4 regions of the Aquamicrobium lusatiense genome follow, and region 1 is predicted to be linked to each of the others. Evidence: riboswitches for the same ligand, from Rfam matches in the RefSeq annotation. Region 1 holds a riboswitch; each other region holds the start of a gene.
What was found. A riboswitch is a leader RNA that binds a small molecule or an ion and turns the genes downstream of it on or off. The one in region 1 is predicted to bind cobalamin.

Region 1 (5,796 bases):
CGACCACCGTCGGCACACTCGCATCATAGCGATTGCGAATTCGGACCGTCTCACGCTTCTCGAAATCGACACCGTTGAGGTTTTCGATAAACGTCGTGACAAAATGCTGGCGCGTTTGCTCGCCGTCGCTGACGATGTCGATGCCCGCCTGTCGCTGATCGTCCAGAGACAAGCGCAGAGCGTCCCGTTTGCCCTCGGCCAGTTCCTCGTCCTGCAGCTTCCATGGCGACCAGAGCTTCTCAGGTTCCGCAAGCCAGGAGGGTTTTGGCAGGCTGCCGGCTGTTGATGTAGGCAAAAGCGTTTTCAAGACAGATGACCTTTTGTTTCCGTTCAATCAAAGAGCGTAGTTGGCGGACCACTGCTGAAGAATGGCCCTGTATGGTTTGATGAAGTGCTCTTCGGCAAATTTTCCCTGCTCGATGGCCAGCCGGCTGCGTTCTTCGCGATCGTAGACAATCCGGGTCAGTGAATAGTCCTGATGCTTCAGGCTTGGCTGATAGTGTGCCCCCGCAGCAGAATTGGCGTTGTAGATCTCGGGCCGGTAAATCTTCTGGAAAGTCTCCATCGTGCTGATGGTGCTGATCAGCTCCAGATTGGTGTAGTCACCGAGCAGGTCGCCGACAAAATAGAAGGCCAACGGCGCAACGCTGTTCGGAGGCATGAAATAGCGAACCTTCAACCCCATCTTCTTGAAATACAGATCGGTCGAAGATAGCTCGCCCTGCTGATACTCAACGCCCAATACAGGATGACGGTTTTCTGTCCGGCGGTATGTCTTGCTGCTTGACGCGCTCAGGCAAATGACCGGAGGCTTGTTGAAATGCTCTTTATAGGCATTTGAGTTCAGGAAGCACCTGAACAATTTTCCATGAAGATCACCGAAATCATCGGGAATGCTGAATTCAGCCCGATCCTTGTTATGCGCCGGCAGCAGCACGCTGAAGTCATAGTCGCGCACGTAAGAGGAAAAATTATTCCCTACAATGCCCTCGATGCGCTCATTGGTCTTGTGATCAACGATAATCGTTTTCAATATTTCAATAAGCGGGAAGGCATCGCTGTCGCCTTCATCGCCAATGGTCATCTCAGCCGAAATGATCTCAAGCTCGACAGAATAACGATCAGCTTTGGGGTTGTCCCAATGCGCCAGTGCGTTGAACCTGTTGTCAATCATCCTCAGGGCATTGCGCAGGTTTTCCTGACGGTTCTCGCCCCGGGCCAGATTGGCGAAATTGGTCGTGATACGCGTGCTGTCCGCGGGACGATAATCCTCATCGAAACGAACGCTCTTAAGGCGAAACGTGAAATCGTTATTCCTCGCGGCCGGTCGGCGATCGACAGGCGGCGCTCCCGGGGAAGCATCGGAAATTGCGGTTTGAGACATGACTTACCCCAATAAGTTGGGGGCATGGGTCAGCGGACACATAGCAGGATCGACCGCGACGCGGTCTCCGCTACGGCACACCGGGACACCCCGCCCGTGGACGTTATTTCGCCAAGGCAGGTCTCCTGGCTCGCGGGTCGGCGCTGCTGCCCGTCTTCCCGGGGTTTCACCCCAGTGACATGCTGGACATCAGCTCGCCGCTTACAGTTGCGGGGGCAGCTCCGGCTTTCCCGAAAAGACGAGGCACCGGCTTCCCTCTTAGCCCCGGCGCGTTGCACGCAACGACCGGAGAACCTAGGCACGCGCACCTTCCTGCAATTGCAGTCCGAAGTCAATAGGATATAAAGGAATGTTTATATCTTTAAGTCGCAAATGCCAATATCAGGTTCTTCAGTGCCGGCATCTGAACAAAAAAAGCCCCGGCTGATTGCCGGGGCTTCGATTTCAGAGCCGTTCAGTGTTTCACGGAATCATTGAACGGCTCTAAGTCTTTGTTTTGGCGCATTTCCGAACCGGAAAAGTATCTCCACTTTTCCTGGAAACGCTCCAGAGAGAAACCAGATCAGAACTTGTAGTTGAAGCCAACCCGGACCGTATGGAAGTTGAACTTCCGGTCAATGTTGACATCAGCACCACCGATGGTGTCCGAGAACACATTCGCCTTGCCGAGATCGGTGTAGAGATATTCCGACTTCACGGTCCAGTTGTCGGTCACGGCATATTCCGCACCCGCACCCACAGTCCAGCCGGTCTTCGTCTTCTTCACGCTTTCGTTGAAGGCGGTACCGCCCAGATCGCCCTTGGCATAGCTCTTGGTTTCGCCATAGGCGAGACCACCCGTGGCGTAGACGAGGAAGCGGTCGGTCGCCGTATAGCCGAGACGGGCGCGGACCGTGCCGTACCAGTTCAGCTTCGTGCCGATGGCAGCATCAAGAGTGCCAGCGCCAAGCACATTGGCGGAGATATTGGTTTCGCCCTTGACGTTTCCACCCTGAAAATCAGCCTCCACACCATAGACGATCTGATCGGCCTGGAAGTTCCAGCCCGCCTGAACGCCGCCAAGGAAACCGCTGGAGTTCATATTCAGCGAACCGCTGGCCAGCGTACCCGTGGTGTCGGTGACGCTGAACGGATGCTTTGCCTTGCCACCGCCATAGCCAAGGTTGAAGCCGACATAACCGCCGGTCCAGCTATAGAAGGACGCCGGGGCCACCGGGGCAGGCTCGCTGTAAACAATCGCATCAGCAGCATAAGCGCCACCCGAAGCAAGAATGACTGCAACAGCAGCAAGAGAGAGAACTTTTCTCATGACAAAACCTCTTAGTTGAAATCGTGAAATTAACTTACGATCGTCGTCGTAAAATGTCTGTAACATAAAAGACACATTTCGTTACGAAGATCAAAATTCCATAAAATACAGATATTTGAATAGTTAATAATAAATTAAACATACACAAAATGAAATGAAGCCACTCAGAGGAGAAAAATATCTGAGTGGCATCGGATATAACCTTACGATAGGTAAGGATTATGCTTAAGTCACCGCTACACCGAACATAATTTGCGCTGATTTACTATCAGCTCAGCGCGGAGGCAATTTTGTCCTTGAGAGCAAGGCGGCGGCGGCGCAGTTCCGTTTCGGCATCGTCGCTGATCGTGTCGATACGCGTCTCGGACCTGTGTATCTGATCGTTGACGTCGTCATACTCTTCGAGGACACGGGCGAACTCCGGATCCTGCGCCTTGAGAGCATGAATTGCATCGAGCTTGCCGGGGAATTCTTCGCCGAGGGTATGCGGGGTGTTTGACATGTCGCCTCCTGTGGTTTGCTTCCCAAACATAGAAGGTAGGGCGTCGGCCCGGTTGATCAATGTCAAACAAATGGCTGACCCAGCGGAACATCGTGTCGCAGGTCACAGCCTTCGCCGTGCGGGGCAGGCCAGTCAACGATACCGGCAGAATTCCGGGCTGAGAGTTTGCCTTGCCCGTCGATGGTTTCAAAAAAACGCCACCTTCGACGCAACAGCAGCCCGCAGCATCGGGTTACTGCTTACAGGTAAACGCCGCGTCAGTGAACGGTTTCGAGCCCCAGCTTGCGGCGCAGACGCCCGGTCCGCTCCCTGAACATGGCATGGCGCTCGGCTTCCCGCGTCGCGGCAAAAACCATTGAGAGCAATTGCTCCTTCTCGGTCTCGTCGAGAAGAGGCTTCAGGAATTCGGCCGTCTTGTCGATGACCGTCGGCACGTCGGCAACCTGATCGCTGGCCCATTTCGCATAGGCGATCGCTTCGTCGAGTTGCTTGTCGCTTCCGGCTATCAGGGCGATCTGCTCGCGCACGCGTGTCTCGATGATATCTGTCACCGGCCGGTCTTCCGCCGCTATCGCCATGACCACGGTGGCGGCAGCCGTCACAGGGTGATCGATGACTGCGACCGGTGCGATGGCGGCCTTCTTGCGCAGCTTGTTGCGCCGCATGTTGCCGCGCACCTTGCCGACGGCATCCGCCACCTCATTGGCGGCGTCGCTCATATATTTGAGCCGATACCACCAGAATGCCGCAGCCGCGAATATGCCGATAACGGCTACCAGTATATGCATGATCGGGCCTCCATGCTTCGCCTATAGCGAAAACGGCAACCGATCGACAAGACCGTCGGCAGATGAGGCGTCGCCTTCCGCCGGCGGTTACCCGCCAGCGGAAACGATACCAGAGGAAATGAAGGGCGGCTGAAAGCGCCTTCCCGCTCCCCGAAGTGAATCAGCGAACGACCAGGACCGGCACCTTGGAGTGGGTCAGCACTTCCACCGTCTGGCTGCCCAGCAGCAGGCGGCCGAGGCCGCGGCGGCCGTGCGAGGCCATGACAATCAGATTGGCGTCTTTTTCCTCGGCAATCTCGATGATTGCATCGGCGGGCCAGCGGTCCGCCAGATGCTCGACATCGGCCTTGATACCCATCTTTTCCGCCGCCGCGCGCGCCTTTTCCAGAATGCCGCCGGCGAAGTCCTTCTGGCCTTCCTCGTAACGGGAAATATCATTCGGACCGGCAACCCAGCCCGAGGCTGTCGCGCCGGCAGCGACGGGGAAAGGCTCCGTAACCATCACGAACGTGACCTTGGCGGACAAGGCCTTGGCCAGCGACAATCCATGATCGATGCCCTTCTGGGCAAGTTCCGATCCGTCGGTGGCGATGAGGATGTGGGTGTACATGGCTAAACCTCTTGTTGTGTCCTGTCAGAAAACCAGAGCCGCATAAGGCTCGCAAGTGCACAGACCGAACGGATAATGATGGCAGTTCATATCATGCGGAACCGCACGGCCTTGATGCAGGTCAAGTTTCGGGCATGAGCCAAATGGCCAGACAAGCTGCCGCGCCCAAGGCGATGCTGCGCCATCCCGATCACTTTCGGTTACAGGCATCCGTTTGCGGGAACCACGGCCGATCTGCGGCGTTAACCATCGATTCTCCACCAGTGTTTGATGTCGAGGGAGGTTGCCGATGGATCGCCTGCAGTTCTTTTCGCCTGTCCGCGTCTCATTGGGGCGTGGCCAGCCCGTTCACACCATCGAAAATGTGACCGATGCGCTCGTTTTTCTGCGTGAATGGCCGATAGGCCGGCGTGGCCCTGTCTACCGTTGCGCTCTGAATTGTTGCGCAGCGGCAATGGCCGCCCAGATGAGCGCGGAAGAAGCCCGAAAATCATTCGCCGGTTTCGCGCGCATCACCGGATTGCTGGTCGACAGCGGCCCGGCGCCGATGGTTGCGACCACGCGTTCGACGCTGCATCGCCCGACAACGTGAGCCGCTCAACGCGGAGCCTTCCGCCCGAAGGATCAGAAAAAAAGCCGCCCCGTGATCTTCACGATCGCGGGGCGGCGCATGTTCATCAGTTCTGCTCGATGGAAACGCCGCCCTCATCGATCCTGAGTTCGACGCCGGCAGGTTTCGTTTCCTCCCGATAGACATAGATGCTGAGACCGATCACGACGACGACCAGCGCGCCGATGAGGAGGTAGAGGTTGCTTCTGTTCATGGACACGCTTTCCGGTCAGTTTCAGGCCGACTTCACAACACGGATCAGCAACAGCAGGATTATTGCGCCGATCAGCGCATTGATGATGTTGGCGATGACACCGCCGCCGATAACGATGCCAACCTTCGGCAAGAGCCAGCCGGCGATGAACGCGCCGACGATACCGACCACGATGTTACCAAGCAGGCCGAAGCCGTACCCTTTGACGATCAGTCCCGCGAGCCAGCCTGCGATCGCACCTACGATAAGAAAGACAATAAGACCTTCCGGACCCACGACGTTCCCTCCATTAGAAATGGCCGAGGCGGAGCGCTGTGCCCCGAATCAACCCGGGTTTCAACAAATGCAGGGTATGAGAATAAGCACACCACCGCCACCC
Region 2 (5,796 bases), on a different contig from region 1:
CGCCACTTCCAGCATCGCCTCGGAGAAGTCGAGCGCGGTGACGTCGTGGCCGAGATCGTGGATGAGCCGCGTCACCTCGCCCGTGCCGCAGGCAAGCTCCAGCACGCGCAGCGCCTTCTCACCCAGCGTGTCGCGTATCGGCTTTTGCCACGCACGCGCCTCCGGTCCCGGCGCGATGAAATGGCCGAAGGCGAGGTCGAAGGTCTGCGCGCGCTTCGACCAGTAGGAGCGGATTTCTTCCTTCAGGTCGAAATTGTCGCCGTGGGGCGACGGCGCGGTCATTTTCCGTATCCGTTGCGTTCCAGGATTTCGACAAAACGCTTCTTCGCGCGCTCAGGCACGTCGGCGGCCGGGAACGCGGCCGGCAGATCGGAATCGCCGACGCGGATGACCATCACCATGCCCATGCCGTAATGCGGCGAGCATTTGATGCCGTAGAAGCCCTTCTCGTCCAGCTTGACCTCGATCTCCTCGTTGATCTTGCCGAGAAAGCCCTCATGCCCTTCCGGCACCATGCCCTCGACCGTCGCGGCATTGTGGCCGCTGGTGGTCTTTATGAATTTCACCGTGTCGCCGGGAGCAATCTGCAGAAAATCAGGCTCATAGACCATCGGGCCGGATGCGTTGCGGTTGAGCATTTTCACCTCGTGCATTTCGGCGAAAGCCGGTGCGGAGATGACGAGCGAGGCAAGCATCAGGGCGGAAACGAGACGCATATGGAATACCTTTCAGCGGAGATGGTCGAGGCGGAAAATGCGGGCGCCGTCGGCAGGATCGACGACGATGCTGGCGCGCACGCCGAATACCTCGGCGATGCGGTCGACGCTCAGAACCTCCTGCGGTGGCCCCAGCGCCACCAGCCGCCCGCCAGCCATGACGCCGACGCGGTCGCAGGCCAGCGCCTGATTGAGATCGTGCAGCGCGATGATCGATGTCACCGGCAGGGCGGCCACAAGGTCCAGCATGGAAAGCTGGTGGCGCACGTCGAGATGATTGGTGGGCTCGTCGAGCAGCAGGATGCGCGGGCGCTGGGCAAGGGCGCGCGCCAGATGCACGCGCTGCTTCTCGCCGCCGGAAAGCGTGGCCCAGAAGCGGCTTTCAAATCCGTGCAGATCCGCATCGGCCAGTGCCCCGGCAACGATACGGTCGTCCTCGTCCGACCACGGTTGCAGGGGCGTCAGCCAGGGCGTGCGGCCAATCTCCACCGCATCGCGCACGGTGATCGCCTCGCCGGTATCCGCCTGCTGTTCGAGATAGGCGATCTTTTGGGCCGCGAGCCGGCGCGGCAGACCGGAAAGCGGCTGCCCTTCCACGGCGACTTTGCCCGTTGTCGGCTTCAGAATTCCGGCAAGCAGGCGCAGCAGGGTCGATTTGCCCGAACCGTTGGGACCGACCAGTCCAAACGTCTCGCCCTCGCGCACGGAAAGATCCACGCCCTGCACGATCCGGAGACGGCGCACGCTCCAGCCGAGATTGCTTGCTTCAAGGATCATGGCCGGCGGCGTCCCCTGAGCAGGATCAGGGCGAAGGCCGGCGCGCCGACCAAAGCCGTGATGACGCCGATCGGCAGCACCTGACCGGGGATCATGGTGCGCGAAAGCACGTCAGCCGCGATGAGGAAGGCTGCGCCCGTCAGTGCCGTCGCCGGCACCAGGCGCCCATGGCGTACGCCGACGACGAAACGCGCGGCATGCGGGATGACCAGCCCGACGAAGCCGATGGAGCCGACGATGGAAACCATGACGGCAGTGACCAGCGCGGTCAACCCGATCAGCACGACCTGCACCCTGCGCACGGCAATGCCCAGCGAGGCTGCGGAGTCGGCGCCGAAGGCGAAGGCATCGAGCGCGCGCGCATGCCAGACGCAGGCAATCAGCCCGGTCAGGGCGATGGGTACGGCCAGCGTTACATCCGGCCAGCGCACGCCGCTCAGATTGCCGAGCAGCCAGAACATGATGCCGCGCGCCTGTTCGGCATTGGCCGATTTGGTGATGATGAAGGAGGTCAGTGCGTTGAAGAGTTGCGAGCCGGCGATGCCCGCCAGAATGATCTGTCCTGTGCCGCGCGTGGAAACGCCGCCGCCCGCCGCCCGTGCCAGCAGGGCGACCAGCAGGAAGGCGGTGACCGCACCGGCGAAGGCGCCGAGCGACATGGATACCGCCCCGCCGCCGATGCCGGCAATCGTCACCGTCACCGCACCCGTCGAGGCACCGGCGGAGATGCCGAGCAGATAGGGGTCGGCCAGCGCATTGCGCAGCAGCGATTGCAGCACGAGGCCGGACAGCGCCAGCCCCGCGCCACAGGATGCGGCCACCAGCGCACGCGGAAGGCGATAGTTCCAGATGATGCCCATGTCGATCGGATCGAGCGGATAGGCAGCACCCAGAACCTTGTTGGCCAGCGTCTGCACCACGATGGAGAGCGGAATGGGCGTCTCCCCGATGCAGGTGCCGGCAAAGACCGTCGCCGCCATGGCGACGAGCCCCGCAGGCCAGCGCCACCACAGGCGCGCTACGGAAGGCCGGCCTGCGGTGGTAATGGTCACCTGGCGATGCCCTTTTCGACCAGCGCGTCCGCCAGCACCTCGATGCCGGAAACCGTGCGCATGGTGGCGTCCATGGCATGGGCGTCCATCACCACGATGCGGTTGTTCTTCACCGCATCCATCTGGCTGGCAACCGGATCGCTCTTCAGGAATTCGAGCTTCTTCTCGAAGTCGTCGGCAGGGAAGCGGCGGCGATCCATTTTTGCGATCACGATCAGCGTCGGGTTGGCCTTGGCGATGGTTTCCCAGCCCACGACCGGCCATTCCTCATCCGATTCCACGATGTTGCGGATGCCGAGCTTGTCCAGCATGTAGGCCGGACCGCCCTTGCGACCGGCGACATAGGGATCGATGTTCATGTCGGCGCTGGAGAACCAGAACACGGCCGACACGTCCTTGAGATCGAGTGCTTTTGCGCGCTCGACCGCATCCTGCTCGCGCTTGACCAGATCGGCGACGACTTCCTCGCCCTTGTCCTGCACGTCGAAGATTTCGGCAAGCTCGCGCACGCCCTGATGGATGGTTTCGGTCGAGAAGGCGGCGGTGCGGGTGCCGTCGACGCCGACCGAGTTGTCCTTGGCCACGCAATCGGCAGGCATCACATAGGTCGGGATGCCGACCTCGTGGAACTGCTCGCGGGTGGCGACGATGCCCTCCGGCCCGACATGCCAGATGAACTGGACGGCAACGACGCCGGGCTTCTTCGCCACGACGCTTTCGAAGCTCGGGTCGTTGTCGGCAAGGCGCTCGACCTTGTCGTTGATCGCCTTGTGCTCGGGCAGAACGTCGGTGAACCAGACGGAGGTGCCGGTCACCTTGTCGCCCAGGCCAAGGGCATAGAGCGCCTCGGTGGCGGCCTGTCCGACGGTTACGCTCGTGGCTGGAGCCTTGTCGAAGGTGATCGTCTCACCGCAGTTTTCCAGCGTGAGCGGGTATCTGGTGGGTTCAGCGGACGCATGGGCCGTGAGCAGCGCAAGGCTGGCGGCGGCAAGTGCCAGACGCGGGAAGGTCATGACGCGAAGTTCTCCGATCGGTTTGCGGCAGGGACCGAAGGCTTCGGGTCGGGACGGCAATGGAAAGCCGCGCATCGCCACGGATGCGCAATAGAGCCCGTACAGGCAGGGACGGCTTCATCGACAACCTCTCCCGGGCACCCCGCCCGGCACATTCAGTTCCAGTTGTCGGCAGGTCTCCTGACTGACGGGTCACCGTCCCTTCCCCACCTTCCCGGGCCGAAGCCCAGTGGCATTTCGGGGAGAGGACTCAACCGCCTACAGTTGCGGGGGCAGTTTCGTTTCGCAGGCCTTTTTGAAGCCTACGGCGAATTCCCTCTTCGTTCCTTGCGGAAACCGACACCTGCTCGTATCGCATGTGCGTCAGGCTTTTCAAGCTATTCGTCGCGCCTTCCCCAGAGCCTTTTGCGGCCCCTGTCGGGGGAAGATCACAGCTTGCAAGCCCGCTCCTGCCTTGACCCATGATGAGGCTGAAAGAGCTGCCGGATGCAGTTGTTGCAGGGAGAGAGGCTCTGACGCTCGCCGGCCTGTGCGAGCACCCTGCCGATCTTGCCGTGGGTGGCACGTCCGGCACGGAGACGCCCGATTTGGGCGCCTCCCGCTGCGGTAAAGCCCTTCAGGTGCTGTTTCGTGATCTGCTGATCTCAGAACCTGTAGTTCAGCCCGACCTTGATCATGTGGAAATCGAGAGCGTTTGAGGCATTGCGGCCGTTCACGGTGCTCGAACTGCCCGGATGGTTGGTGGTCGTCGTCTCATAGATGGGCTTTTCATAGGGCGTGCAGAAGCTCGGATCCATGTCGCACAGCCATGCCATGCTGGGGTCCTGCGAAGGGTCGACCGTTTCATATCCGACGACGGTGGTCGTCGAGGTAGTATAATCCTTGCCTGTGCCGGCACGGGCATTTCTGAACCTGAAATCTTTCTTGCCGAAGCGGCTGTAGGTATAGTCGGCCTTGATCGACCAGTTGTCGTTCAGCGCATATTCGAGACCGCCGCCGATGGTAAAGCCGGCGCGTGTGGCGGCGGCCTTCTCGACGGAGAAAACGGTCGTTTGCGTACCGTTGGGGAGGGTTTCATCGGCCTGGTCGGAAATGTACTGGTCGCGCCACTGTGTTTCGCGGGCGAGCGCCAGTCCACCCGAGGCATAGGCCATGAAGCGGTTGCTGAAAGCGTAGCCGATCTTCGGGCGCAGGCTGGCCATCCAGTCGATGTCGTAGCTCGTATAGGCATCGGCATGGCCCTTGGCCGCCAGAACGGGATCGGTGGACAGAACCTTCTTCGATCCGGTGATGTTGTAGGTCTTGCTCCAGTCTCCCTCCAGACCGAACACAACCCCGTTGTCGAGCTGCCAGTTGTAGCCGGCCTGTACGCCGAACATGGCGCCGTTGAGCTTGAGATCCGCCGATTCCCGGGCAGCGATGGTGCTGTCGGAACCGTCGAGCGTCGTCGTGGAGCCCCATGTGCGGCCGAAGGCGCCGCCGGCATGCACGCCGGCATAGAGCCCGCTCCAGTCGATGGCCGCAGCTTCGCCACCGCGCGCCGCGCCGTGGCCGCCCGACAACCCGGCGAGCGGATTGCTGAACGGCTGGAAACTCTGCTCGCCACCGAAGGATCCCGTCAGGCTCGCATAGAAAGTCCGGCCCGGTCCCGGCTGCGTAACAAGGCCAAGCGGATCGACATAGAAGCGGTCGAACAGGTTCTCCACGCGCACCGCAGCGGTCAGGTCCTCGGTGATCCTGTATTCGGCGAAGACATCGACAAGCGTGTAGGGCTTCCAGTCGACAAGGGAGATGAACTCGCTGGCGCCCTGCGCGGTCACGTCGCCATGGCCGATGGCGCGGGGGCCGACATGGGAAATGCGCCCGCCAACCGTAAGCTGATCTTCGAGCAGCTTCTGCGACAGCGTCAGGTCGATCGTATATTCCGGCTGCACATGGTTGGTGGCATAGTCGCCGTAGAGCGATTTGTTCTCGCAGGTGCCGGCGGTGCGGCAATACTCGACGTTGAGGAAGTAGTTGGCCGAGAGATCGGCCGTGAAACCGCCGATCTCGTAGCGGCCGGAAAGCTCGATGCCGGAGAACTTCGCCCGGTCGATGTTCTCGATGTTCAGCGTCAGCGGCCCCGAGCCGTTACGGACCGACCGTGCGATATAGTCCTTCACACCCCAGTTGAAGTAGCCGAGCTTGAGCATGCCCCGGTCTTCGCCGGTCAGCAGACCGTCACGGGTCAGGTTGGTG
Region 3 (5,796 bases), on a different contig from region 1:
TGGCCGAAGAGGCGGGCTCCACGCTGATCGTGGCGAGCCATGACGAGCGGCTGATCGGCCGCATGAGCCGCACGCTGCGGCTCGAAAACGGCCGTCTGGCTGCATGAGGATCTGATACCGGATGTTTCATTTCATTCTTGCCGACCTGCGCCGCAACTGGATCGGTGCGCTCATTCTCGCCTTGCTGATCGCGCTGGCGACGGCGCTCGGCGTGTCCGTTACCTTGCAGGAGCGCGCATTGCGGCTTGGCAGTGCCCGCGCCGCCGCGGCCTTCGATCTGGTCGTCGGCGCGGCCGGTTCGGAAACCCAGCTTATCCTGTCGTCCATCTTTCTCCAGCCAGCACCGCTGCAACTGCTGCCGCCGGCGACATTGTCGGCCCTGCGCGCCGATCCGCGCGTTGAAAACGCCATCCCGGTGGGTTTCGGCGACTTTGTGGGCGGCTATCCCATCGTCGGCACCACCGGCGATGCCGTTGCCATGCTGGGCGGACTGGCCGGGGGCGAGGGCTTCAGCCATCTGGGCGACGCCATCGTCGGCTCCCAGGTGACGCGGGATATAGGCGACAGCTTCCACCCCTTCCATGGCAGCGTGGGTGAGGCGGGCGAGGTGCATGCGCATGTGGAATACCGCGTCGTCGGCCGCATGGCGCCAACCGGCACGCCGTGGGACCGGGCCATACTGGTGCCGATCCAGTCCGTGTGGGCCGCACATGCCGACCACGATCACGAGGCGGAGACGGCAGGGCTGGCCGCCGTAGCTCACGTTCCGCACGATCACGGGCACGACCACGGGCCGGGCTTCGCGGGCGATCCGGTTGACGAGGCCGCGTTGCTGAGCGCCGACAATCCGGGCGTGCCCGCCATTCTGGTCAAGCCGAAGAGCATTGCCGATGCCTACAATCTGCGCCAGCAATACCGCACCGAAACGACGCTCGCCGTCTTTCCCGGTGAGGTGCTGACCCGGCTTTACGGAACGCTCGGCGATGCCCGCCGCGTGCTCGGCTTCGTGGCCATGGGCGCGCAGGGGCTTGTCGGTGCCGCCATTCTCATGGTGGTGGCGGTTCACGTTCTCCAGCGCCGGCGCCAGATCGGCGCCTTGCGGGCCTTCGGCGCGCCGCGGCCTGTGGTGATGGGTATGGTCTGGCTGGAGGTCTTCATGCTCGTCGCGGCAGGCGTCATTGCCGGCTTCGCGATCGGCTATGCAATCGTGCGGGCAATCTCCTCGCATCTGGCCAAAAGCAGCGGTGTCGCCATGCCGGTCGAATTCCAGACGGCTGATCTGTGGACGCTGGCCGGCCTGTTGCTTGCCTGTGCGATTGCAACTTTGCTGCCCGCGCTGATCGCCTATCGCCAGAGCCCGGCGCAGGCATTGCGCGCCTAGCAAGAGTATTGCCAGTAAAGCAAATCACGATATAAACATTTCTTTATGTGATATTGACATCGTTTGTCGAAACGCCGAGATTGAAGGCGTCGTGGTTCTTCGGGGCGGACTTTTGCCCCGAAGCTAAGAGGGAAGCCGGTGCCTTCCATGGGAAAGCCGGCGCTGCCCCCGCAACTGTAGACGGATAGCCTTGCGTCCATTCAGGTCACTGGGGTGAAAGCCCTGGGAAGACGGACGCAGGCGATGACCCGTGAGCCAGGAGACCTGCCATGACGAAAACACGTCCACGGGCGGGGTGTCCCGGAGGCCATGATATGCCCGTATCGTGCGGGTGTTGACGGCTGCCTTGCGCATCCGCCCCAACCATCGGGGTTTATGGAATGGCCAAATCGAAAGTTTCCGTCGCAACGCTCGGCGTGCCGCGCATCGGCCGCCGCCGCGAACTGAAGTTCGCACTTGAAAACTACTGGTCGGGCAAGGACAGCGCCGAGGCGCTGCTCGAGACGGCCAGACGTCTGCGCGCAGACAACTGGCGCCTTCAGGCCGAAAAGGGCGTCACGCGCATTCCGTCCAATGATTTCTCGCTCTACGACCATGTGCTCGACACGGCCGTCATGGTCGGCGCGATCCCTCAGCGCTATGGCTGGACCGGCGGCGAGGTGCCGCTCGACACCTATTTCGCCATGGCGCGCGGCAGTGAGGGGGATGCCGGCTGCGGTCATCCCGGCCATGTCCATTCCACCTCGGCGCTGGAGATGACCAAGTGGTTCGACACCAACTATCATTACATGGTGCCCGAGCTGGCGCCTGATCAGGAATTCGTGCTGGCCACCACCAAGCCGGTCGATCATTTTCTTGAGGCAAAGGCGCTCGGCATCCACACGCGCCCGGTCGTGCTCGGGCCGGTGACCTTCCTCCGGCTTGCCAAGTCCGGCGGCGAGGAGTTCGATCTGCTCTCGCTGCTGCCCAAGCTTCTGCCGGTCTATACCGACCTGCTGAACCGCCTGCACGCGGCCGGCGCGGACTGGGTGCAGATCGATGAGCCCTGTCTGGTTCTCGATCTCGAAGCCGGCGAACGCGCCGCCCTCGAAACCGCCTACAATCATTTCGCCACGGAGGTCCCCGCGCTCAGCCTGATGCTCGCCACCTATTTCGGCGCGCTTGGCGACAATCGCGACCTCGCCGCTTCGCTTCCCGTGTCGGGACTTCATGTCGATCTGGCCCGCGCGCCGGAGCAGATTGAGGCCGTTGCGGCAAAACTGTCCTCCAACACAGTGCTGTCACTCGGGGTGATCGATGGCCGCAATGTCTGGCGAGCCGATCTCAATGCCATACTGGACTATCTGAAGCCGGTGGTGGAGGCGCGTCCGCTCGATCGTATCGAGATCGCGTCATCCTGCTCGCTGCTGCATGTTCCGGTCGATCTGGAGCTTGAAACGGCGCTCGACGCGGAGCTGAAATCCTGGCTCGCCTTCGCCACGCAGAAGCTCGACGAACTGGTCGTGCTGGGGCATGCGGTGTCGGAGGGCCGCGCCGGGGTTGCGGATGCCCTGCAGGCATCGGCCGACGCCATTACCTCGCGCCGTAAATCTCCGCGCGTGCACGACAGGAAGGTGGGCGACAGGCTTGCTGCCGTCACCGGGGCCATGGAACGCCGCAAGAGCACGTTCGCCGAACGGCGTGAAAAGCAGTCCGGCAAGCTCGATCTGCCGAAATTCCCCACCACCACCATCGGCTCGTTTCCGCAGACGGCCGAGGTGCGCAAGGCACGCGCCGCCCACGTCAGGGGCGAACTGAGTGCTGCCGACTACGAAGCCTTCCTGCGCAGGGAGACGGAAACCGCGATCCGCTGGCAGGAGGAGATCGGTCTCGACGTGCTGGTCCATGGCGAGTTCGAGCGCAACGACATGGTGCAGTATTTCGGCGAGCAGCTTGCCGGTTTCGCCTTCACGCAGGCCGGCTGGGTGCAGAGCTACGGCTCCCGCTATGTCCGTCCGCCCATCATCTACGGCGATGTCTCGCGCCCCGAACCGATGACGGTGCGCTGGTGGCAATATGCGCAGTCGCTGACCGACAGGCCGGTCAAGGGCATGCTCACCGGCCCGGTGACCATTCTCAACTGGTCGTTCGTGCGCGACGACATTCCGCGCTCGCAAAGCTGCCGCCAGATCGCTCTGGCGATCCGCGACGAGGTGGTCGACCTTGAAAAGGCAGGCGCGGTCATGATCCAGATCGACGAGGCAGCGCTGCGCGAAGGCCTGCCGCTGCGCAGGGCGGACTGGAAGACCTATCTCGACTGGGCGGTCGGCAGCTTCCGGCTGGCATCGACGGGCGTGGAGGATGCGACCCAGATCCACACCCATATGTGCTACTCGGAGTTCAACGACATCATCGATGCTATCGCGGCGATGGATGCCGACGTGATCTCCATCGAGACCTCGCGCTCGCGCATGGAGCTGCTCGATGCCTTCCGCAATTACAAATATCCGAACGAGATCGGGCCGGGCGTGTATGACATTCACTCCCCGCGCGTTCCGCATACGGGAGAGATGACGGACCTGCTCAAACTGGCGCGCAAGCGCCTGTCCGACAGCCAGATCTGGATCAACCCCGACTGCGGCCTCAAGACCCGCAAATGGGAAGAGGTGAAGCCGGCGCTGGTCAACATGGTGGCGGCGGCGCGCGAATTGCGGGCGCTGGCAAGCTGATGAGATCGTCGTGCGTTCACTCGGACGCACAAAGGACGATCTGAATTATCGATGCTGTGGAGGCCCGCCGCCGGACTTGCCGGCTGCGGGCGCGTATTCTCAGACCCGGCCCACTGTCATCGGGCCGGCTACTTCAGAGTTGTCAGGCTTCGATTTCCAGCTCGCCCAGCGGCCTTGAACAACAGGCGAGGATATAGCCTTCGGCGATTTCGTCATCGAGGATGCCACCATTGTGGTTCATCTCAACCTGGCCGGAAATCTTCCTCACCTTGCAGGTGCCGCACAGACCGAACTCGCAGGCGGCTGAAATGCGCACGCCGCTGGCGCGTGCCGCCTGCAGGACGGTCTGGCCGGGCAGGCATTCGCCGTCTACCTCCGACAGGCTGAAGTGCACCGGCACAACCTCCTGAACCGGGGCCGCCTGCTCGGCGGCTTCCGTCTGCGCCTCGGCGAAAGGCGGGGATACGGGCTCCACCGGCGGCGCGCCGAAGCTTTCCTGATGATAGAAGGCCATGTCGAAACCGGCCTGCTGCAGCATGTCGCGCACGGCACGCATATAGGGTTCCGGCCCGCAGCAGAATATCTCGCGCTCATGGAAGTCGGGTGCGAGCAGTGGCAGGCGCACCGCATCCACGCGTCCCATATGGCCGGACCAGCCTTCGCGCGGAGAGCGCTCCTCCACGATGAAGGCCAGCGACAGGCCGGGCATCCGCGAATTCAGCAGTTCCAGCTCCTTGCGGAAGATGATGTCTTCCGGCCGCCTGGCGCAGTTGACGAAGGTGACGTCGGTGCCCGGCGCGCAGTCGCTGAACCAGCGCAGCATCGACATCATCGGCGTGATGCCCGATCCCGCCGACAGGAACAGATATTTGGCGCCCGGATGGGTGTGATGCGAAAAATCGCCGCCCGGCCCATAGGCCTTGAGGCGCGCGCCGACGCCAAGATTGTCGAACATCCAGCGCGTGCCGATGCTGTCCGCCTGGGCCTTGACCGTGACCGAGATGGAAAACGGCCGCGACGGCGACGACGACAGCGTGTAGGTGCGCATGATCGGCTCGTCGGATACCGGCAGTTCGAGGGTGATGAACTGACCCGGCATGTAGCGGAACCATGTCTGCGCATCCGAGCGGAAGGTGAAGGTCTTCACCTCCGGCGCCTCGTCCGTGATGCCGATCACCTCCAGAACCTGAAGGCGATCGTTCCACGGCGCCATCTCATCGAGATGGCGGTAGAGGCCGGGATCGGTCATGACGTTCACCGTCTCCTCCTTCGTCAGGCGACGTTCTTCAGGCGCGTTTTTCCGTCACCTGCCAGCCTCGGTTCGAGGAAATCCGCATACCACTGCACGAACTGGATGGTCCCGCCCTCATGAAGTTCCGAATAGGGGCCGGGCTCATAGGAGGGCGAGCGGATGCCGAAGGCGTTTTCCTCGACGATGCGGCGGTCCTGCTCGTTGGTTTCCATCCAGACATGGGCGAGTTCATGCGGGTCGTAATCGACGCCTTCGACCGCATCCTTGTGCACCAGCCATTTGGTGGTGAGCATGGTTTCCTCCGGCCCGAGTGGAAGCACGCGGAAGGTCACGGCATGGTCGATCAGGACATGGTTCCACGTTGTGGGGTAGTGATAGAGCATCAGGCTGCCGATGCGGTCGGCATTGACCTGATCCGACAGATTGCGCTTCACCGCGGCCTTGCCGTTCATCGT
Region 4 (5,796 bases), on a different contig from region 1:
CCCGGAAGCGGGATGGAAGGGTTGTTTTTGGGTTCGGACCAGTCGAGCATCTTATTTCTCCGGAAAGGCTTGGCGCACCCCATTCCTGACGCTTCAGGTGTCGGCATAGGCCGGTCGGGATCGCATGAATGGTGAGGCACAGGATGGGGTCACATCACCCCATCCCGTCCTGTCGGCTTTGTCCTCCCCGACCGGGGAGGGCAGGGGCCTGCTTACTGGCAGGCTTCGCAGTCGGGATCGTCGATGGCACAGGCCTTGCCCCATGCCGCACTTGGGTCGACCACGATGGGCGTCGCGGCTTCCGCTGCAGCCATGCTGGCCGGCGAAACGGCGTTGAGCTTGCCGTCGGTGCCCTTGAGCGTCGACTTCTCGACATGGGTGGCCGAGCGCGAACGCAGGTAATAGGTGGTCTTGAGGCCCTTCTTCCATGCGAAGCGGTAAAGCTCGTCCAGCTTCTTGCCGCTCGGATTGGCGATGTAGAGGTTGAGCGACTGGGCCTGGTCGATCCACTTCTGGCGGCGCGAGGCAGCCTCGATCAGCCACGAGGAATCGATCTCGAAGGCGGTTGCGTAGAGCGCCTTGAGGTCGTCGGGGATGCGGTCGATCTGGCCCACCGATCCGTCGAAATACTTCATGTCGGAGACCATCACCTCGTCCCACAGGCCGCGCGCCTTGAGGTCGTGGACGAGCTGTGCGTTCACCACGGTGAAGTCGCCGGACATGTTCGATTTGACGAACAGGTTCTGGTAGGCCGGCTCGATCGACTGCGCCACGCCGCAGATGTTGGAGATCGTCGCCGTCGGCGCGATCGCCATGGTGTTGGAGTTGCGCATGCCGGTTTCCTTCACCCGCTCGCGCAGGCTCGCCCAGTCGAGGGTGAAGGTGGAATCCATGTCCACGCCGGGGCGCGCTTCTTCCAGCAGCCTGATGGAGTCGATCGGCAGGATGCCCTTCGACCACAGCGATCCCTCGAAGCTCGGATAGCGGCCGCGCTCGGCGGCGAGATCCACCGAAGCGGAGATGGCGTGGTAGCTGATCGCTTCCATCGAGCGGTCGGCGAATTCGACAGCCCCTTCCGAAGCATAGGGAATGCGCATCGCCTGCAACGCGTCCTGGAAGCCCATCAGGCCAAGGCCGACCGGGCGGTGGCGCAGGTTCGAGGCGCGCGCTTCGGGGATGGTGTAGAAGTTGATGTCGATAACGTTGTCGAGCATGCGCATCGCCGTGCCCACGGTCCGGGCGAGGCGGTCGAGGTCGAGACCCTGCTCGGACACATGATTGGCAAGGTTGATCGAACCCAGATTGCACACGGCAACCTCGTCCTTCGACGTGTTGAGGGTAATTTCCGTGCACAGGTTGGAGGAGTGCACCACACCGACATGGCCCTGCGGCGAACGGATGTTGCACGGATCCTTGAACGTGACCCACGGATGCCCGGTCTCGAACAGCATGGTCAGCATCTTGCGCCACAGGTCGAGCGCGCGAATCTTGCGCCAGACCCGCAGTTCGCCGGCCGCGGCCCTGGCCTCATAGGCTTCATAGGCGTTACGGAAGGCCGTGCCGTAAAGGTCGTGCAGGTCCGGAACCTCGTCGGGCGAGAACAGCGTCCACTCGCCGTCGGCCTCGACGCGCTCCATGAACAGGTCCGGCACCCAGTTGGCCGTGTTCATGTCATGGGTGCGGCGGCGGTCGTCGCCGGTATTCTTGCGCAGGTCGAGGAATTCCTCGATGTCGACATGCCATGTTTCCAGATAGGCGCAGACCGCGCCCTTGCGCTTGCCGCCCTGATTGACGGCGATGGCGGTGTCGTTGGCCACCTTCAGGAACGGCACCACGCCCTGGCTCTCGCCGTTGGTGCCCTTGATGTGGGCGCCGAGGCCACGCACCGGCGTCCAGTCATTGCCGAGGCCGCCGGAATATTTGGCGAGCAGCGCATTGTCCTTCACGCCCTTGAAGATGGCGTCGAGGTCGTCGCCGATGGTGGTCAGGAAGCAGGACGAAAGCTGCGGCCTGAGCGTACCCGAGTTGAACAGGGTCGGCGTCGAGCACATGAAGTCGAAGGACGACAACAGGTTGTAGAACTCGATGGCGCGCGCCTCGCGGTCGATCTCACGGGCGGCGAGGCCCATGGCGACGCGCATGAAGAACGCCTGCGGCAGTTCGAAGCGCTTGCCCCTGGTGTGCAGGAAATAGCGGTCGTAAAGCGTTTGCAGGCCCAGATACTGGAAGTTCAGGTCGCGTTCGGCCTTGAGGGCGGCGCCGATGCGCTTGAGGTCGAAACGCCCGAGTTCGGGATCGATCAGGTCGGCCTCGATGCCGGTGCGGATGAATTCCGGGAAATAGGTCGCATAGCGCTCGGCCATGTCGGCCTGCGTGGCCTGCTCGGAGCGGCCGGTGACGAAGCTCAGCGCCTCGCGGCGAAGCCGGTCGAGCAGCAGGCGGGCGGAAACGAAGCTGTAGTTGGGCTCGGTCTCGACCAGCGTGCGCGCGGCAAGGATCGGCGCCAGCGACAGTTCGTCCTCGGTGATGCCGTCATAGAGATTGCGCAGCGCCTCGTTGAGGATCGGCTGCGGGGAGACAGCCTCCAGCCCTTCGCAGGCTTCCTCGACGATGCGGCGGAAACGGGCTTCGTCCAGCGCAACCTTTTCGCCGGTGGCGCGGGTGACGTGGAGCGACGGCGCGGCGGATTCAGGAGCGGCGGCTTTGGCGGCCGCACGCTCGCGGGCGCGCTCTTCGCGATAGAGCACATAGGCGCGGGCGACCTTGTGGTGCTCCGAGCGCATCAGCGCCAGTTCCACCTGATCCTGCACGTCTTCAATGTGGAAGGTGCGGCCTTCGCCGATGCGGCGGGTGAGGTTGCCCACGACCTGCTCGGTCAGGTCCTTGACCACGTCGTGCACGCGGCGCGAGCCGGCCGCCACCGAGCCTTCGACAGCCAGGAACGCCTTGGTCAGCGCAACGGTGATCTTGGTCGGATCGAAGGGCGTGACCGATCCGTTGCGACGGATGATGCGGTAGCCGGGCTCCGTCGGGGTCCGGGCTTCGTTTTCGATGGAAGGTGGAACCGCATCGGTCCCGTTCGTCTGGAGTGCAGTGGTCGCCGGCATCTTATCCCCGTGGCGCTGTGGACGGGGGAACTGACGGCAACGCATGCCCGATGGCGTGGCTCAGGCCACGTGGGCAAGCGCACCTCCGGGACACCCCGCCCGAGTTTCGTGCAGTATCACGGCAGGTCTCCTGGCTCACGGCTCATCGTCGCTGTCCGGCCTTCCCGGTGCCTGAAACGCACCAGTGACACGAAAAGGGACAACGACTCACCGTTTACAGTTGCGGGGGCAGCGTCGGATTTCCTCGCAAGGGCACCGACTTCCCTCTTAGCCCTCCAGATCCATATTGGCGCTGAAAGGAACCATGATGGCTACATTTAGTATCAGGAGCCGTTCTGGTGTCAACAGGTTGATTTTGAATTTGATGGATGAATTTATCTTATGCCCACAATCCAAAGGCTGCCTGTGCACAAAGTCTTCATCGGAAGTTTTTTGCCGGACCGGGCAGGCGGCGGCATTCCTGACGCATTTTGATGCCGTCCGGAACTCCCTGCCGACGAGAAACACGGGTATAACCACAGGAAGATGCGGCGGCGGAAACCGATCCGCCGCCGGCTGGTATCAGATCGCTTCCAGATAGGTCTCGAATTCGAAATTGTTGACCCTCAGGGCAAAGGTCTCCAGTTCCTGCTTTTTGCACGCGACGAGGGAGCCGCGCAGCGCGTCCGGAAAGATCTCCGCGACGAGGTTTCCGTTTTCGAAGCTGGCAATCGCCGAGGCCCAGTCGGGCGGCAACTTGGTCATGTCGCGTTCGTAAACATCGGTTGTCGCCGGTTCCCCGGGGTTCAGCTGCTTCTCGATGCCGATGAGCGCCGCCCCCAATATGGCAGCCAGCACAAGATATGGATTTGCATCGGCCCCGGCCACGCGATGCTCGATGCGGCGTGCTGCGTTTGGACCGCCGGGGATGCGGATCGCGACCATACGGTTCTCATAGCCCCAGGCAACGGCGGTTGGCGCATGCGAGTTCGGACGCAAGCGGCGGAACGAGTTGAAGTGCGGGGCAAACACCAGTGTGCTTTCCGCCATGGCGGCGAGCTGTCCACCCACCGCATGGCGCAATATGTCGGAGCCGCGCGGCGTGCCGTCATCGAAGACGTTGTTGCCGTCTTCATCGAGCAGGCTGAAATGGACATGAAACCCGCTGCCGGAACGCTTGCCATAGGGCTTCGCCATGAAGGAGGCGATGAAGCCGTGGTTGCGCGCGATGCCCTTGACGGTTCGCTTGAAGAGTATCGCGTCGTCGGCGGCGCGCAGTGCGTCGGGAACATGGTTGAGATTGATCTCGAACTGGCCGACGCCGTTCTCGGCAATGGCCGAGTCGACGGGAATGTCCTGTAGGCGGCAGGCCTCGTAGACTTCGTGCAGGAAACCTTCGAAGTCGTCGATCTCATCGATGGAAAGGGCCGCGTCGGAATCGAGCCGGCGGCCGGTGATCGGCGAGACCGGGCCGCGCGGGCGGGCAGGCTTCGGGTCGACCAGATAGAATTCCAGCTCGGTGGCGACGACCGGCGTCAGCTTCAGCGCCTTGTAGCGGTCGAGAATGCGGGCCAGCGCCCGGCGCGGATCGCCAAGGAAGGGCGCGCCGCTTTCATCGGACAGCCAGAGCGGAATGAGTGCGGTGGGATGGGCGGTCCAGTCCATCGGCAGGATGCCGCGACCGGTCCACTGGCAGATGCCATCGGCGTCGCCGGTCGAGAAGACCAGCTTGTTGCCGACGATGTCCTCGCCCCAGACGTCGACCCCGCACACCGAGTAGGGCATGCGCAACTTGCCTTCCAGTGCCTTGGCAGCCTGATCGACGGGTATGCGCTTGCCGCGCATGATGCCGTTCAGGTCGCACACAGCGGCCCTCAGGCTGTGGATGTCAGGCCGGCTCTTCAGCCAGTCCAGCACCTCCCTGATCGCTTCACTCAATTGATACCTCCGGGTTGGTTGAACATAGGGGTGGCGACGCGCGCGGCTTTTCGGAAGCCACGCGCGTTCGGGCCGGGCATTGCACCGGCAGAATGGATTGCAATGAAAGAATGAGCGGGGTGGTGCTGCGTGCGCGCACCGTTTGTGGCTGGCGGTCGGCCCGACCGATGTGTCCTGTTCCCAGGAATTTTGATTCGTCCCCGTTGAAGCTGCAGGAGACCTGCCGGGACGAGAATGATGAAATGCGGCCCGTGGCTTCCCCCGGCCCTGTATTCCGGGCCATTCAGGAACACACTACCCGGCGGCAACAGCCTTGCCAAGCCGGGTCAGGAAAGCTCGACCTGTCAGCTCTTCTTGCGGGCGCGGCCGGCGAACGGGTTGTCGGAGGTGCGCAGCGCCACGCGGATCGGCACCCCGGGCATGTCGAAGGCCTCGCGCAGATTGTTGATCAGATAGCGCACATAGGACTGCGGCATGGCTTCCGGCCGCGAGCAGGAAACGACGAAGCCCGGCGGGCGGGTCTTGGCCTGCGTGACATATTTGACCTTCAGCCGGCGTCCGGCCACGGCGGGCGGCGGATGATGGGCGAGGATGCCTTCCAGCCAGCGGTTCAGCCTGCCGGTGGAGACGCGGCTGTTCCACACCTTGTGGGTGCGCTCCACCGCTTCCATCAGCTTGTCGAGGCCGCGCCCGGTTTCTGCCGAAACCGGAACCGCCTGAATGCCGCGCACCTGCGGCAGCAGTCGCTCGGTCTTCTCGCGCAGTTCCGCCA

Region 2: it holds a riboswitch for cobalamin, as region 1 does, so the genes downstream of both, HNR59_RS20160 (ABC transporter substrate-binding protein) here and HNR59_RS15470 (DUF1852 domain-containing protein) in region 1, are expected to answer to the same signal.
Region 3: it holds a riboswitch for cobalamin, as region 1 does, so the genes downstream of both, metE (5-methyltetrahydropteroyltriglutamate--homocysteine S-methyltransferase) here and HNR59_RS15470 (DUF1852 domain-containing protein) in region 1, are expected to answer to the same signal.
Region 4: it holds a riboswitch for cobalamin, as region 1 does, so the genes downstream of both, HNR59_RS06775 (ribonucleoside-diphosphate reductase subunit alpha) here and HNR59_RS15470 (DUF1852 domain-containing protein) in region 1, are expected to answer to the same signal.

Annotation. Positions count from the first base shown of each region.
Region 1 covers NZ_JACHEU010000002.1:299,054-304,849, forward strand. The annotation lists gene HNR59_RS15465 (methionine synthase) at 1-307, opposite strand, end outside; gene HNR59_RS15470 (DUF1852 domain-containing protein) at 335-1,384, opposite strand; cobalamin riboswitch at 1,483-1,697, opposite strand; gene HNR59_RS15475 (outer membrane protein) at 1,947-2,693, opposite strand; gene HNR59_RS15480 (HP1242/YdcH family protein) at 2,962-3,195, opposite strand; gene HNR59_RS15485 (hypothetical protein) at 3,453-3,983, opposite strand; gene HNR59_RS15490 (universal stress protein) at 4,144-4,593, opposite strand; gene HNR59_RS15495 (DUF982 domain-containing protein) at 4,883-5,185, shown strand; gene HNR59_RS15500 (hypothetical protein) at 5,271-5,417, opposite strand; gene HNR59_RS15505 (GlsB/YeaQ/YmgE family stress response membrane protein) at 5,439-5,693, opposite strand.
Region 2 covers NZ_JACHEU010000008.1:39,118-44,913, forward strand. The annotation lists gene HNR59_RS20140 (class I SAM-dependent methyltransferase) at 1-282, opposite strand, end outside; gene HNR59_RS20145 (pseudoazurin) at 279-716, opposite strand; gene HNR59_RS20150 (ABC transporter ATP-binding protein) at 729-1,493, opposite strand; gene HNR59_RS20155 (FecCD family ABC transporter permease) at 1,490-2,473, opposite strand; gene HNR59_RS20160 (ABC transporter substrate-binding protein) at 2,542-3,558, opposite strand; cobalamin riboswitch at 3,712-3,914, opposite strand; gene HNR59_RS20165 (TonB-dependent receptor domain-containing protein) at 4,203-5,796, opposite strand, start outside.
Region 3 covers NZ_JACHEU010000001.1:1,407,213-1,413,008, forward strand. The annotation lists gene HNR59_RS06745 (ABC transporter ATP-binding protein) at 1-107, shown strand, start outside; gene HNR59_RS06750 (ABC transporter permease) at 122-1,381, shown strand; cobalamin riboswitch at 1,457-1,667, shown strand; gene metE (5-methyltetrahydropteroyltriglutamate--homocysteine S-methyltransferase) at 1,762-4,089, shown strand; gene HNR59_RS06760 (FAD-binding oxidoreductase) at 4,232-5,338, opposite strand; gene HNR59_RS06765 (aromatic ring-hydroxylating oxygenase subunit alpha) at 5,362-5,796, opposite strand, start outside.
Region 4 covers NZ_JACHEU010000001.1:1,415,168-1,420,963, forward strand. The annotation lists gene HNR59_RS06770 (ribonucleotide-diphosphate reductase subunit beta) at 1-50, opposite strand, end outside; gene HNR59_RS06775 (ribonucleoside-diphosphate reductase subunit alpha) at 213-3,107, opposite strand; cobalamin riboswitch at 3,211-3,429, opposite strand; gene HNR59_RS06780 (glutamine synthetase family protein) at 3,669-5,024, opposite strand; gene der (ribosome biogenesis GTPase Der) at 5,369-5,796, opposite strand, start outside.